Regions from separate parts of the Halomonas zincidurans B6 genome, predicted to be linked through region 3. Evidence: predicted binding sites of a transcription regulator. Region 3 holds the regulator's gene; each other region holds the start of a gene.
The links. The regulator sigma-54, encoded in region 3, starts transcription at its own class of promoters, with help from an activator protein. The targets are predictions, from matches to a motif close to TGGCACNNNNNTTGCTNT.

Region 1 (5,072 bases), 2.4 Mb from region 3:
GCGGCCTCGGCGAGAAAGTGCTGGGCCAGCCGCGGAATGTCCTCGCGGCGCTCGGCGAGCCTGGGCAGGTGCACGCGAATCACGTTGAGGCGGTGGAACAGGTCCTCGCGAAAGCGCCCGTCCTTGACCAGCGCCTCGAGGTTCTGATGGGTCGCGGCGATGATCCGCACGTCGGCCTTGACCGAGAGATGGCCGCCGACCCGATAGAACTCGCCGTCGGCCAGCACCCGCAGCAGCCGGGTCTGGGTGTCCGGCGGCATGTCGCCGATCTCGTCGAGGAACAGCGTGCCGCCGTCGGCCTGTTCGAAACGCCCGCGACGCTGGGCGGTGGCGCCGGTGAACGCGCCCTTCTCGTGGCCGAACAGCTCGGACTCCATCAGGTCCTTGGGAATCGCCGCCATGTTCAGGGCGATGAACGGCTGCGCCCTGCGCGGACTGTGCTGGTGCAGGGCCTCGGCGACGCGCTCCTTGCCGGTCCCCGACTCGCCGTTGATGAGCACGGTGATGTGCGATTGCGACAGCCGACCGATGGCCCGGAAGACCTCCTGCATCGCCGGCGCCTCGCCGATGATATCCGCCGAGAAGCCCTCGGGCACCACCACCGGCGAGGCGCGCTCGCGGGCGTGGGCCACCGCGCGACGCACCAGCGCCAGGGCGTCGTCGACATCGAACGGCTTGGGCAGGTACTCGAAGGCGCCGCCCTGATAGGAGGCCACCGCACTGTCCAGGTCGGAATGCGCGGTCATCACGATCACCGGCAGGTCCGGGCACGCCTCGCGCACCTGCGCCATCAGGTCGAGGCCATCGAGCCCCGGCATGCGGATGTCGGTGAGCAGTACCTCGGGGGGATAGCTGAGGATCGCCTCGAGCGCGGTATCGGCCCGGTCAAAGCTGGTCACGTCCAGATCCGGCTGGGCCAGGGCGCGCTCCAGCACCCAGCGTATGGCTCGGTCGTCGTCGACGATGACGATACGGGCGGGATCATTCATAAAGCCCTCCAGCGGGTCGCATGGTTTCGCCTTCGGCGATGGTCGCAGTCTCGGCACGTCCGGCGCTCTGGCAATGTTCCGCCCCGGTCACTGATGGGCATCCAGCGGCATCAGCAGGCGAAACTCGGTACAGCCGGGATGCGAGTCGCACTCGACCAGCCCCTGATGCTGATGCAGGATCGACTGGGCGATCGACAGCCCCAGGCCGCTGCCCTCGGCACGCCCCGAGACCATCGGATAGAACAGCGTGTCGCGCAGCGCCGCGGGAATCCCCGGGCCGTTGTCGACGATCGCCACCTCGCAGACCAGGCGGTGGCGCTCGGCGCCCAGTGTGAACTGCCGCCGGGCCCGGGTGCGCAGCGTCAGCCGCGGGGTGGGCGTGCCGCTTTCATCCATCGCCTGGACGGCGTTGCGTGCCACGTTGAGCACCGCCTGGATCAACTGCGACTCGTCGCCGTGCAGCTCGGGCAGGCTGGGGTCGTAGTCACGCACGTAGGCGACTCGGGGGTGCTCGGCCTCGAGCAGCGCGCGTACCCGTTCGAGCACTCGGTGCACGTTGAGCGGCTCGTGGCGGACCAGGTGGTTGGGGCCGAGCATGCGATCGACCAGGTCGCGCAGCCGGTCGGCTTCCTCGACGATCACCCGGGTGAACTCGGCCAACTGCGGGTCGGGCAGGTCGCGCTCGAGCAGTTGCGCCGCGCCGCGAATCCCGCCCAGCGGATTCTTGATCTCGTGGGCCAGGCCCCGCGACAGCACCTTGATGGTCTCCTGACGGGTGACCAGCGCTTCCTCGCGGGAGATGCGCAGCAGCCGGTCGCGGGGTTCGATCTCGAGCAGCAACTCGGCGTCCGACAACGGCGTGACGGTGAAGTCGACGGTGATCGCCTCGCCGCCGGCCAGCAGCAATATGGCCTCGCGCTGAGTGAAAGGGTGGTTTTCCTCGAGCGCCTTGCGCAACACCTCGGCGATCGCCCCGCCTTCGCCTTCCAGGCATTCCAGACGCGTCCCCTCGACCCGACTGCGGCTCACCGCCAGCAACGCTTCGGCGGCCGGGTTCAGCCAGCGTGCGCGTAACGCCCCGTCGAGCAGCACGACCGCCGTGGTCAGGTTTTCCAGCAAGCGTTGGTACATGGCGCGTCTCGACATCCTGAGATCCGTTAGCTTGGTGTTTGCAAGATACGCGCCAGTCTGGCCAGGCCCGCAACGAGCGGGATGGCGGACAGGGCGTCGGGGCGCACTGCACTATTATGGTGCATCGAGACGAGGAAAGCTGCTTGATGGCGCGGCACACACAACGCGGCGTGCAGAAATGAAGGGAGCGACACCCGTTAATTGCCGGTGCGGCTCGGTGGCAGGCCGGCGGGGTTGTTGGGATTGGCCGGCAGATTGACGCTGGCGCGCTGCACGTAGAGGGTGACCGGCGCACTGCGGTGGCGCACCTGGCCGGCGGCATCGAGCAATTCGGCGACCAGGGTATATTCGCCGCGGTCCAGGTTGGTGAGCATGAACGCGCTGCTGTTCAGGGCCGACTGGCTTACCACGCCATCGACCAGCAAGCGTACCTGGTTATCCTCGCGCAGCGTCGGCTCGATGGTCAGTCGTACCTGAACGTTCCCGGCGGCGCCGGTGGGCAGGGTCTGCCCATCCTCGGGCGCGGCGATACGGAAGGTGGAATAGGGCATGAACGGCTGCCCGGCGCGCGAGGCAGCCGGCTCGGCACGCTGCGTGGGCGGCGGCGCGACATCGACTCCCACGGCGGGCACCACGGTCAACGGCTCGAGATCGACCCGTTCGGCGTTGTCGACCGACTTGTCGGTAAATACCACGTTGCCTTGCGCATCGGTCGTACGGTAGACGCTGGCCGCCTCGGCACTCTCTATTCCCCCTATTCCCTCTATTCCCAGCGCAATGGCGCACGGCAGCACAACCGTGAAAACGCGCTTGATCATGCCCCTTCACTCCTTTGCCTAGCGCCGCGTCGCCACCACTTGCGCGATTGGCGATATCCGCCAGTGTAATGCAAAAAGGCCCGCCAGAAAGGCGGGCCTCGATGATCCGGCGATCGGTGTCGCTCGGCCGCTCAGCAGCTGTAGTAGAGATCGAACTCCACCGGGTGGGTGGTCATGCGCAGGCGCTCGACGTCCTCGCCCTTGAGCGCGATGTAGGCATCGATCGTGTCGTCGGTGAACACCCCGCCCTCGGTCAGGAACGCGCGGTCCTTGTCGAGCGCTTCCAGCGCCTGCTCCAGGCTGCTGGCCACGGTCGGCACCGACTTGCCCTCTTCCGGCGGCAGGTCGTACAGGTTCTTGTCCATCGCGTCGCCAGGATGGATCTTGTTTTTCACCCCGTCGATGCCGGCCATCAGCATCGCCGCGAACGCCAGGTACGGGTTGGCGGTAGGGTCGGGAAAGCGGCACTCGACGCGCTTGCCCTTGGGGCTGGCGGTGTACGGAATGCGGATCGATGCACTGCGGTTGCGCGCACTGTAGGCGAGCATGACCGGCGCCTCGAAGCCCGGCACCAACCGCTTGTAGGAGTTGGTCGAAGCGTTGGTGAAGGCGTTCAGCGCCCGCGCATGCTTGATGATGCCGCCGATGTAGTACAGCGCCGTCTCGGAGAGCCCGGCGTATTCGTCGCCGGCGAACTGGTTCTCGCCATTCTTCCAGAAGGAGGAGTGAACATGCATGCCGGAGCCGTTGTCGCCGACCAGCGGCTTGGGCATGAAGGTCGCGGTCTTGCCATAGGCATGGGCCACGTTATGGACCACGTACTTGAGTTCCTGGACCTCGTCGGCCTTCTTGACCAGGGTGTTGAACTTGACGCCGATCTCGTTCTGGCCGGCGTTGGCCACTTCGTGGTGATGCACTTCGACGCTCTGGCCGATCGCCTCGAGGGTGTTGCACATCGCGCTGCGTATGTCGTGGAAGCTATCCACCGGCGGGACCGGGAAGTAGCCGCCCTTGACCCGCGGACGGTGCGCCAGGTTGCCGCCTTCGATCTTGCGATCGGTCGACCAGGCGCCCTCCTCGGACGTGATCTTGTACATGGCGCCTTCGATGTCGGCCTTCCAGTGCACCTCGTCGAAGATGAAGAATTCCGGCTCGGGGCCGAAGAAGGCGGTATCGCCCAGGCCGGTGGAGCCCAGATAGGCTTCCGCGCGCTTGGCGATGGAGCGCGGATCGCGCTCGTAACCCTGCATGGTCGACGGTTCGATGATGTCGCAACGCAGCACCAGGGTCGCGTCTTCGGTGAACGGATCGAGGAAGCCGGTGCCGTCTTCGGGGCGCAGGATCATGTCGGATTCATTGATGCCCTTCCAGCCTTCGATGGAAGAGCCGTCGAACATCTGACCGTCCTCGAAGAACTCATCATCGACCGCACTGGCCGGAATCGTGACGTGTTGCTCCTTGCCCTTGGTGTCGGTAAAGCGCAGGTCGACCCACTTGACGTCGTGTTCTTCGATCAGGGCTAGAGTCTTCTCAGACATGGTGTCCTCCATAGATGAGCCATTGGCTTGCGTGTCCAGCGTCGTTTTAGCACGTCGGGGCGCGGATTGCCCATGCATGCCATTTCTGACAAAAACGAATGCAGAAGCCGTGCCAAAATGGCGCAACAACAATCGCGAATCCTGGCCAGACCAATGAATATAGTGAAGAAAGCGCCCCCGGACGAAGGCCTTTGAGGGCGCCCCGAATGGCCGATGTCGCATCATGGCGGTGCAGGGCTTCCGCCAATGCACCATGATTGAGCGCAAACCTCCTTTCATGCACCATTCCGGTTCACAGCGGCGACGCACAGACTGATCCGCCCGCCAGTTATCAGAAACGCGCCGCCGGGTTAAGCGCCTCAACCTTGCGCACTCGATGAAAACCAACCATGAGAGCTCACAAAATCAGCCAGCCGGCCAATTGAAACGTCTGGAAACTCAGAGCTACTCTTCTTTACATAACTATCGCAGTAGACAAGGGGAGAGAATAGAGACCTGCGAGACATTGGCAATTGCGATGAATTGGCAATAATGCGTTGCACATCGTGGCACCGGACGGCCTATGCAAGCGTCACGGTAACCGGGCCCTTCGGATT
Region 2 (5,072 bases), 2.3 Mb from region 3:
TAGAAGCCGTAGACGATCGACTCGAAGCGCGCCGAGATGAACACCCAGCAGGCGCCGTCGCCGCTGCAGTCCTCGCGGGTGGTGCCGAGCCAGTCGGCGTCAAACAAGCTCCACTCCAGAAACGGCCAGATCAACCGAACCAACAACACGATGGTGACGACCGAGACGATCGAGTTGACGGGACTGGAGAACAGGTTGGCACGCAGCCAGCCGACCAGACCTCGGCTCTGGTTGGGCGGTTGGCGGGCCTCGATCATTGGGGTACGGACGGGATTGATAGTCGAGGCCATCTCAACGCTCCTTGAGCAGCGTGCGCGCGTTATAGATGTTCATCAGCAGCGATACCATCAGACTGATGAGCAGATACACGGCCATGGTCATGGCGATGATCTCGATCGCCTGGCCAGTCTGGTTGAGCGTGGTGCCGGCGAATACCGCGACGATATCGGGATAGCCGATGGCGGTGGCCAGCGACGAATTCTTGATCAGGTTCAGGTACTGGCTGGTCAACTGCGGCACGATAACGCGCATTGCCTGGGGAATCACGACCTTGCGCAGCGCGATCCCCCCCGGCAGGCTCAGCGAGTGCGCGGCCTCGGTCTGGCCGTGGGGTACTGACTGGATGCCCGAACGCACGATCTCGGCGATGAACGCCGCGGTATAGACTGACAATGCCAGCCATAGCGCCATCAGTTCCGGCATGACGTTGATGCCGCCGCGAAAGTTGAAGCCGGTCATCTCGGGCATCGACCATTCCAGCGGCATGCCGGTGGTCACGAACACGATCAACGGCAAACCGACGATGATCGCCGCGCCCAACCAATAGACGGGCAGCGCCTTGCCGGTGGCGGCCTGACGCTTGCGCGCGAAGATCCCCAGCGCCACGGCGGCGACGATCGCCACCAGCAACGCCCAGGGCGTGGCGGCGAAGCCCTCCAGGGGCTGCGGGGCCGGCATCACCAGGCCACGCACGTTGAAATACAAAGCCTCGAACAACGACAGGCTCTGCCGTGGCGAGGGCAGCGAGCGCAAAACCGCAAAATACCAGAACAGGATCTGTACCAGCAGCGGTATGTTGCGGAACACTTCGACGTAGATCGCCGCCAGCTTGGCCAGCAGCCAGTTGGGCGAGAGCCGGGCGATGCCCACCGTGAAGCCGATGATCGTCGCGGCAATGATGCCCAGCGCCGAGACCAGCAGCGTGTTGAGCAGTCCGATGACGAAGGTGCGGCCGTAGGAATCGTCGCTGGAATAGTCGATCGGCGTCTGTGGAATCGAGAAGCCCGCACGCTCGCCGAGGAAGTCGAAGCCGGTACGGATGCCGCGCGCCTCGAGGTTGGCCAGCGTATTGTGGACCAAAAAGCCAATGACGACAGCCAGCCCCACGAACAGCGCGATCTGCACCATCAGGGCGCGGATGGCCGGATCACGCCACAGGGGACCACGCCCGCGGCGGGAGGTGGAAGTGGATGGACGCAACATGGAATGTCTCTACTTCGGGCAGAATAAATGCACCGCACGCTCACGGCGTGCGGTGCGAGGACATCACGTCGCGCTTAGCGAATCGGCGGAGCGTACTGGATGCCGCCGTCCGTCCACAGGGCGTTGATGCCGCGCTCGATCTCCAGCGGCGAATCGGCGCCCACGGTCTTGGCGTAGATCTCGCCGTAGTTGCCCACCAGCTTGATGATGTTGTAAGCCCAGTCGTTGCTCAGGCCGAGCTGCTCGCCGTAGCGACCGTCGGTACCCAGCAGGCGCGCGACATCGGGATTCGGCGGGTTGGCCTTCATGTCGTCGACGTTCTCGCTGGTCACGCCCAGTTCCTCGGCGTTGAGCATGGCGAACAGCGACCACTTGACGATATCGAACCACTGATCGTCGCCCTGGCGCACCACGGGGCCTAGCGGCTCCTTGGAGATACGCTCGGGAAGGATCTTGACGCTGGACGGGTCCTGGAGCTGCAGACGCAGCGCGGCGAGCTGCGAGGAATCGGAAGTCAGTACGTCGCAGCGGCCGCTGTCGAAGCCCTGCGCGGTCTGGTCGGTGGTGTCGAAAGCGACCTGCTGGAATTGCATGTCGTTGGCCTTGAAGTAATCGGCCATGTTGAGTTCGGTGGTGGTGCCGGACTGCACACAGATCGAGGCGCCGTCGAGCTCGGTGGCGCTGTTGATGCCCAGCTCCTTGCGGATCAAAAAGCCCTGGCCGTCGTAGAAGCTGGTACCGGCGAAGTTCAGACCCAGGGAGTTGTCGCGGGTCGCGGTCCAGGTCGTGTTGCGCGACAGTACGTCGATTTCGCCGGATTGCAGCGCGGTGAAGCGCTCCTTGGCGGTCAGCGGAGTGAAGCTCACGGCCTGTGGATCGCCGAATACGGCGGCCGCAACGCCGCGACAGACTTCCACGTCGAGCCCCTGCCAGTTGCCGTTCTCGTCCGGTGCGGAGAAACCGGGCAGACCGGTACTCACGCCGCAGCGGAACTCGCCGTTACTCTTGACGTCGTCGAGCATGGCCGCCTGGGCCTGGGAGGCCACGGAGGCAGCCAGCACGGCGGCAGACAGCAGTAACAGGCTCTTGTTCTTGTGTCGCATAGTGGAATCGACTCCCTTGCGTTGTCATTTGAGTGCATGCTCAAGCATGGCCCTATAACGCTAGCAAGGAGTGTTCCAATCTGTCGCCTATCCTTAAGTCACCTTCAGTCAACGTAGACCCAACGCAACCAGGCACTGTCAGCGCCAGAGCCGACGCGCCGCAAAGTCGCAGCAGGCTGGCGGCAGGCACCAGGATGATGCGCTCGAGAAATGCCAAGCACGCCGCATGCGCGCGCCACTCGAAGAACGCGTGACACGCCGGACGGGTCAGCCACGCGCCCGGCACAAGCGTCGCCAGGCACCAGCGCCAGCCAGCGGCGATGGCGAGTCATCGCCTGCGCCACACGCTCAGTCGGCATGATAGGCCGGGCTGAGTTCGTGGAGCGCCTCGAGGAAGGCGCTGACCCGCTCGGGCTCGGTGAACTGGCTGATGCCATGGCCCAGGTTGAAGACATGCCCCGGACCGGCGCCGTAGCTGTCGAGTATCCGCGCCACCTCGGCGCGAATCGCCGCCGGCCGGGCGAACAGCACGTTGGGGTCGAGATTGCCCTGCAGCGCCACGCGATGGCCGACCCGCTCGCGGGCGTCGCTGAGCTCGGTGGTCCAGTCCAGGCCCAGCGCATCGGCGCCGCTGGCGGCGAGATGCTCGAGCCACTGGCCGCCGTTCTTGGTGAACAGGATCACCGGTACATGACGACCCTCGTGTTCGCGGATCAGCCCGGCGACGATCTGCTCCATGTAGCGCAGCGAGAATTCCCGATAGGCCGGCGTCGACAGCGTGCCGCCCCAGGTATCGAAGATCTGCACGACCTGGGCGCCGGCGCGAATCTGCGCATTGAGATAGTCGGTGACCGCCTGGGCCAGCAGGTCGAGCAACTGGTGCATCGCCTCGGGATTGCCGTAGAGCATGCCCTTGACGTGGCGGAAGTCCTTGCTCGAGGCGCCCTCGACCATGTAGGTGGCAAGCGTCCAGGGACTGCCCGAGAAACCGATCAGCGGCGTCCGGCCATTGAGTTCGCGACGCACCGCGGCGACGGCGTTCATCACGTAATCGAGATCGCGCTGGGTGTCGGGCAGGCTCAGCGCCTCGACATCGGCCTGGGTACGCACCGGTTTTTTGAACTTGGGGCCCTCGCCGGTCTCGAAGTACAGCCCCAGGCCCATCGCGTCGGGGATGGTCAGGATGTCGGAAAACAGGATCGCGGCATCCAGCGGGTAGCGCTCGAGCGGCTGCAGGGTGACCTCGCAGGCCCGCGCGGTATCCCGGCACAGGTCCATGAAGCTGCCGGCCTCGCCGCGCACCCGGCGGTACTCGGGCAGATAACGCCCGGCCTGGCGCATCATCCATACCGGAGTGCGATCCACCGGCTGGCGGGCCAGGGCGCGAAGAAGGCGGTCGTTGTGAAGTTCCATCGGGCTCTCGTCGACTCGTGAGTTTGCGCCAATTGTAGCGGATGGCCGGGCATCCGACGCCCCCTTGCCTATGGGCACCCAACACGACGCGCCGCTGATGAGCCATGCCCACTAACCTGCTATCATGGGTCGTTTACATCGGCCGGGCGCTGGTGCCCGCCGGTTCGCAGTCGAGGATCATCGTGACGATACGCTTCATCGCCGCCTCCCAACTGCCCACGCCCTGGGCCACCTTCACCATGCACGGCTTCGAGGACGAAGCGACGGGCAAGGACCATATCGCCCTGACGCTGGGCGACGTGTCGATCGGCGAGGCGGTGCTCGGCCGCGTGCATTCGGAGTGCCTGACCGGCGACGCGCTGTTCTCGATGCGCTGCGACTGCGGCTACCAGCTCCAGGAAGCGCTCAAGCGGATCGCCGCCGAGGGCCGCGGCGTGCTGCTCTACCTGCGCCAGGAAGGTCGCGGCATCGGCCTGCTCAACAAGATCCGCGCCTATCATCTGCAGGACCAGGGCTACGACACCGTCGAGGCCAACGAGCACCTGGGATTCAACGCCGACCTGCGCCGCTACGATCTGTGCGTGCCGATGCTCGAGCACCTCGGCGTGCGCTCGCTGAAGCTGATGACCAACAACCCGCGCAAGGTCGACGCCCTGACCCGTGACGGCGTGACCATCAGCGAGCGACTGGCGCTAACCACCGGCCGCAACCCCCACAACGAACATTATCTGTCGACCAAGGCCGGCAAGCTCGGCCATTTGATGGCGCTGGAGGATTTCACCCCGGCGGGCGACGTGGAAAGCCGGCGCAAGCCCTGAAGCGGGCCCGTCGGGGGTTTTCGTTTCCAACGAGGAGCCAAGGCAATGCCCGATTCCCGTTTGCGCAATACGACCGCTCATCCGGGCGACGATGCCTACAGTCTGCTCGAGGAGCTGCTGCACTGCATCAGTCACGGCATCGGCGCGGCCCTCGCCCTGGCCGGCATGGTGGTGCTGATCGCGCTGGCCAGCCTCGCCACCCACGTCGACCCCTGGAAGATCGTCGGCGTCAGCCTCTACGGCGCCACTCTGGTGC
Region 3 (5,072 bases):
GCCGAAACCGGTCATGCCTGGAGTGAAAGCGAGGCCGTGCTGCGCAAGTTTCAGCAACGCGTGCGCGGCGATCGTTTCGATGCCTGGCTGGACAGCGGACAAATGCAGCTCAACGGCAATGTACGCGGCTATCACCCGCCGATCGACGAGGAATCAGGATCATGATGCGCACCCTAATCGCTGCCCTAGGCCTGTCCGGTGCGGCGCTGCTCGCCACGCCGGCCCTGGCGCTGGAAGGCGATGCCAACCAGCCGATCAACATTGCCGCCGACCGCCTGAATCTCGACGACCGTGCCGGCACCGCCGTCTACACCGGTGACGTCGCCATGCAGCAGGGCAGCATGAAATTGACCGCTCAGCGTGTCGAGATCGAGCGCAACGACCAGGGCGAAGTGACTCTGGTGACCGCTACCGGCGGCACCGAGCGCGCCTATCTCGAACAGCGCCCGGCGCCCGACGATCCGCTGGTCAAGGGCTGGGGCGAGACGATCGTCTACTACGCCGGCGAGCGACGCGTCGAACTGATCAGCCAGGCCGAACTGCACCAGGCCAGCGACACTTTCAAGGGCGCCTATGTCGAGTACTTCCTCGATAGCCGTCAGGTCCAGGCGCGTTCCCAGGCCCAGGGAGCCGAGAACGAGCGCGTGCGCATGAGCCTGACACCGAAGTCGGCCGAACAATGACCCCGCCGGCCGAGATCAGTCCAGAGGCCAGCCCAGAGGAGAGCCCCGCGCGATGAAGACATTGTTCGCCCGGCATTTGGCCAAGAGCTACAAGAATCGCCGCGTGGTCCAGGACATCAGCCTATCGATCGGCCAGGGCAGCATCGTCGGCCTGCTCGGCCCCAACGGGGCCGGCAAGACGACCTCATTCTACATGATCGTCGGCCTGGTGCGCGCCGACGCCGGCGAGGTGGGCATCGACGACCAGGACCTCAGCCGCGCAGCGATGCATCACCGCGCCCGCGCCGGCATCGGCTACCTGCCTCAGGAAGCCTCGATCTTTCGCAAGCTGTCGGTCGCCGACAACATCATGGCGATCCTCGAGATGCGTCGCGACCTGGACAAGCCGGGACGCAAGCGCCAGCTCGAGCAACTGCTCGAGGAATTCCATATCACCCATATTCGCGACAACATGGGCATGAGCCTGTCCGGCGGCGAACGTCGCCGGGTAGAGATCGCCCGCTCACTGGCCACCGAGCCGGCGTTCATCCTGCTCGACGAGCCCTTCGCGGGGGTCGACCCGATTTCGGTCGGCGAAATCAAGTCGATCATCCGTCAATTGCGCGATCGGGGCATCGGCGTACTGATCACCGACCATAACGTGCGCGAGACGCTGGATATCTGCGACAACGCCTACATCGTCGGCGACGGCCAGATCATCGCCGAAGGCAACGCGGAAGCGATACTCGCCAGCAAGAAGGTCCGCGAGGTCTATCTGGGTAGCGAATTCCGCCTTTGAGCGCTCGCAGCACGATGGCGGCTGTCAAGCCCGCGCCTCCACGCAAGGTCTCGCCAAGCTGTATTAGCCCGCATGATGGCATGGTTATTGCTTTTACACTTGCAAGGCCTCACCGAGCAGGATAACGTGTCGTGAAATCCTCTCAGTGAAGTCACGCTTGTCATGGCAATGAAACCCACGTTGCAGCTTCGGGTCGGCACCCAGCTGACCATGACGCCTCAGTTGCAGCAGGCCATCCAGCTACTGCAGCTGTCGACGCTGGATCTACGCCAGGAGATCCAGCAGGCGCTGGAATCCAACCCCATGCTCGAGATGGAGGATGATTTCGGGGAAGCCGACGTCGGCGAAGCGCTCGACGACGACTGGGCCAGCGACATCCCTGAGGAACTCGCCCTGGACAGCGAGTGGTCGGACACCTACCAGGATCTGGCCCCCGGCGCCGGACGCAGCGAAGACGCTCCCGACTTCGAGCGCAACACCGCCGATCAGAGCCTGCAGGATCACCTTCGCTGGCAGCTCGACATGACCGGGCTCGACAGTCGCGAACATGCGATCGCCGACTGTCTCATCGATGCAGTCAACCTCGACGGCTATCTCGACGGTCAGCTCGACGAATTGACGGAAGGCCTGCGCAGCCAGGGGCTTTCCGGACTCAAGGCCGCCGAGGTCGAGCAGATTCTGCATCGTCTTCAACAGTTCGACCCCACCGGTGTATTCGCCCGCGACCTGCGCGAGTGTCTGCTGCTGCAACTGGCTACGCTGGCCGACGATACGCCGCTGCTGCCCCAGGCCAAGCGCCTGGTACGCCAGTTTCTCGACGCGCTGGCCAATGATGACCGCAAGTTGCTCAAGCGTCGGCTGCGTCTCGACGATGCCCAGCTCGATGCGGTGATCGCCCTGATCCGCGCCCTCGATCCACGCCCCGGCCAAGCCTTCGACGCCAGTGGCGAGGATTACGTGATCCCCGACCTGGTGGCTCGCCATACTCGCGAGGGCTGGCGTATCGAGCTCAATCCCGAGGCGCTACCGCGATTGCGCGTCCAGCCCGACTATGCCGCCTTGATCAAGCGCGCCGACAAGAGCGACGACAACACCTTCATGAAGCAGCACCTTCAGGAGGCGCGCTGGTTGATCAAGAGTCTGTCGAGTCGCAACGACACCCTGCTCAAGGTCGGTCGCGAGATCATGATCCGCCAGTTCGACTTCCTCGAGCGTGGCGAGGAGGCCATGAAACCGCTGGTGCTCGCCGACATCGCCCAGACCGTGGAGATGCACGAATCGACCATCTCGCGGGTCACCACACAGAAGTTCATTCATACCCCGCGCGGCGTCTTCGAACTCAAGTACTTCTTCTCGAGCCATGTCGGCGGCGGCAGCGAAGGCGATGCGCACTCCAGCACCGCGATACGCGCACGCCTGAAGAAGCTGATCGGCGACGAGCCGCCGCGCAAGCCACTTTCCGACAGCAAGCTGGTCGAGCTGCTCGCCGCCGATGGCATCGCGGTGGCGCGACGCACCGTCGCCAAGTATCGCGAAGCGCTGGGCATCCCCTCCTCCGGTGAACGCAGACGCCTCGCCTGAGGCTCCTTCAGACATATGCAGCTCTCTCCCCGGCACAAGGAAAGTGCCGCGCCCTATCGCATCGAAACGTCGATTCACATGTCTTCCCGCTCTCGACAAGCGACGTTTGCGGCCACCATCCCGCGAGGGGTTTGCTAAGCTGCAAAAAGGGTTACAATCGGCCATCACTCGTCGAAAAGGAACGTGCCATGCAAGCCAACATCACCGGCCATCACGTCGAACTGACGGATGCATTGCGTGACTACGTCAACGAAAAGTTGGCGCGGCTGGAACGCCACTACGACAACATCACCACCGTGCAGGTAACGCTCTCGATCGAGAAGGAACGCCATCAGGCGGCCTGCACGCTTCACGCAGCGGGTGCTGACTTGCATGCCGAAGCCGAGAACGGCGACATGTACGCCGCCATCGATGCCCTGGCCGACAAGCTCGACCGCCAACTCGTCAAACACAAGGAAAAGGCCCAGGCCCGCGCGCAAGGCGCCGGCGCCCGCTGACTCCCCATCATGTCACTGGAAACCATACTGCCCCCCGAACGCACTCTGTTTGCCGTGCCCGGGGGGAGCAAGAAGCGCGTGCTTGAGTTCTTCAGCACCTTCATCGCCCAGAACACCCCTAGCCTGGACAGCCAGGAGGTGTTCAGCCGGCTGATCGGTCGTGAACGGCTGGGGAGTACCGGCATCGGCAATGGCGTGGCCATTCCCCATGCGCGCAATCCCCATTGCAAGGCGCCGGTAGCCGGCTTTATCAAGCTACAGGAGCCGATCGATTTCGATGCAGTCGATGGCGAACCGGTCGACCTGCTGTTCGTGCTGCTGGTACCCGAAGAGGCCGACGACACCCACCTGGCGCTACTCGCCCAGGTCGCCGGCATCATGAACGACGCCGACACCCGCAACCGGCTGCGCCACAGTGCCAGCCAGCGTGAACTGCACGAAACGCTCATCGATGCCATCCATGCCCTCGATGGCGGCGCCGGTAGCGCGCCGCGGCAGGCCAGGTAGCCTGAAGGCTGCGCTTTAATTCGCCCCGGCCTATTCAATTCGGGTCTGGTATGCCCAGCGTCATACGACCGCCTCGTGACTCATCGTGACAAGGGAGCCGCCCCATGCAACTCGTGATCATCAGTGGCCGCTCCGGATCCGGCAAGTCGATCGCCCTCCAGGCACTCGAGGACCTGGGCTTCTATGCCATCGACAACCTGCCGGCGATGCTCCTCGATGCGCTGATCGATGAGCTCCAGCAGGCCGACAGCAAGCGCGCCAGCGTCGCGGTCAGCATTGATGCGCGCAACTTGCCCACGGCCCTCGAGCGCTTTCCCGCGCAGCTCGAGGCCGTGCGCCAGCGCGGCATCGATTGCCAGGTGGTCTATCTGACCGCCGAGGACAAGATCCTGCTCGAGCGCTACTCGGCGACCCGCCGCCGCCATCCGCTGACCCGTAATAGCCAGATGACCCTGGCCGAGGCGATCGAGTCCGAGGAGAAGGCACTGGCGGACATCCGGGATCTGGCCGACCTGGTGATGGATACCTCGCAGCTCTCGGTCCACGACCTGCGCGGACGCATCGCCGAGCAGGTCGCCCACCATACCAGCGAACAGCTCACGCTGACCTTCGAATCGTTCGGCTTCAAGCGCGGCGTGCCGCTCGATGCCGATACCGTCTTCGACGCCCGCTGCCTGCCCAATCCCTACTGGGATCCGCGGCTGCGCCCGTTCAATGGCCGAGATGCCGAGATCGTGACCTTTCTCGAGGATTATCCGGATGTCGGCGCCATGGCCGACGATATCCGCGACTGGCTCGAACGCTGGTTGCCCGCCTACCGCGCCAGCAACCGCAGTTATCTGACGGTGGCGATCGGCTGCACCGGCGGCCAGCATCGTTCAGTGTATCTGACCGAACGTCTGGCGCAGCACTTTACCGGCCGTTACCGGGTGCGAATTCGTCATCGGGAATTGGGCATCCACGCCGCCGTGGGAGCCGCCGATGCCACAGCGTGAGCTGACGCTGATCAACAAGCGCGGCCTGCAT

Region 1: a site for sigma-54 is predicted at 2,158-2,175, ahead of glnL (nitrogen regulation protein NR(II)). Genes of this name have one in related genera too.
Region 2: a site for sigma-54 is predicted at 2,646-2,663, ahead of HALZIN_RS0115545 (amino acid ABC transporter substrate-binding protein). Genes of this name have one in related genera too.

The regions. Positions count from the first base shown of each region.
Region 1 is NZ_JNCK01000001.1:3,457,404-3,462,475, reverse strand. Features, by position in the region: gene glnG (nitrogen regulation protein NR(I)) at 1-989, opposite strand, end outside; gene glnL (nitrogen regulation protein NR(II)) at 1,077-2,120, opposite strand; gene HALZIN_RS0116185 (DUF4124 domain-containing protein) at 2,318-2,938, opposite strand; gene glnA (glutamate--ammonia ligase) at 3,070-4,476, opposite strand.
Region 2 is NZ_JNCK01000001.1:3,312,061-3,317,132, reverse strand. Features, by position in the region: gene HALZIN_RS0115555 (amino acid ABC transporter permease) at 1-290, opposite strand, end outside; gene HALZIN_RS0115550 (amino acid ABC transporter permease) at 292-1,482, opposite strand; gene HALZIN_RS0115545 (amino acid ABC transporter substrate-binding protein) at 1,557-2,585, opposite strand; gene hemE (uroporphyrinogen decarboxylase) at 2,934-3,998, opposite strand; gene ribA (GTP cyclohydrolase II) at 4,181-4,816, shown strand; gene trhA (PAQR family membrane homeostasis protein TrhA) at 4,862-5,072, shown strand, end outside.
Region 3 is NZ_JNCK01000001.1:1,035,499-1,040,570, reverse strand. Features, by position in the region: gene lptC (LPS export ABC transporter periplasmic protein LptC) at 1-165, shown strand, start outside; gene lptA (lipopolysaccharide transport periplasmic protein LptA) at 162-683, shown strand; gene lptB (LPS export ABC transporter ATP-binding protein) at 736-1,461, shown strand; gene HALZIN_RS0104885 (RNA polymerase factor sigma-54) at 1,624-3,042, shown strand; gene hpf (ribosome hibernation-promoting factor, HPF/YfiA family) at 3,231-3,539, shown strand; gene ptsN (PTS IIA-like nitrogen regulatory protein PtsN) at 3,549-4,046, shown strand; gene rapZ (RNase adapter RapZ) at 4,151-5,041, shown strand; gene HALZIN_RS0104865 (HPr family phosphocarrier protein) at 5,028-5,072, shown strand, end outside.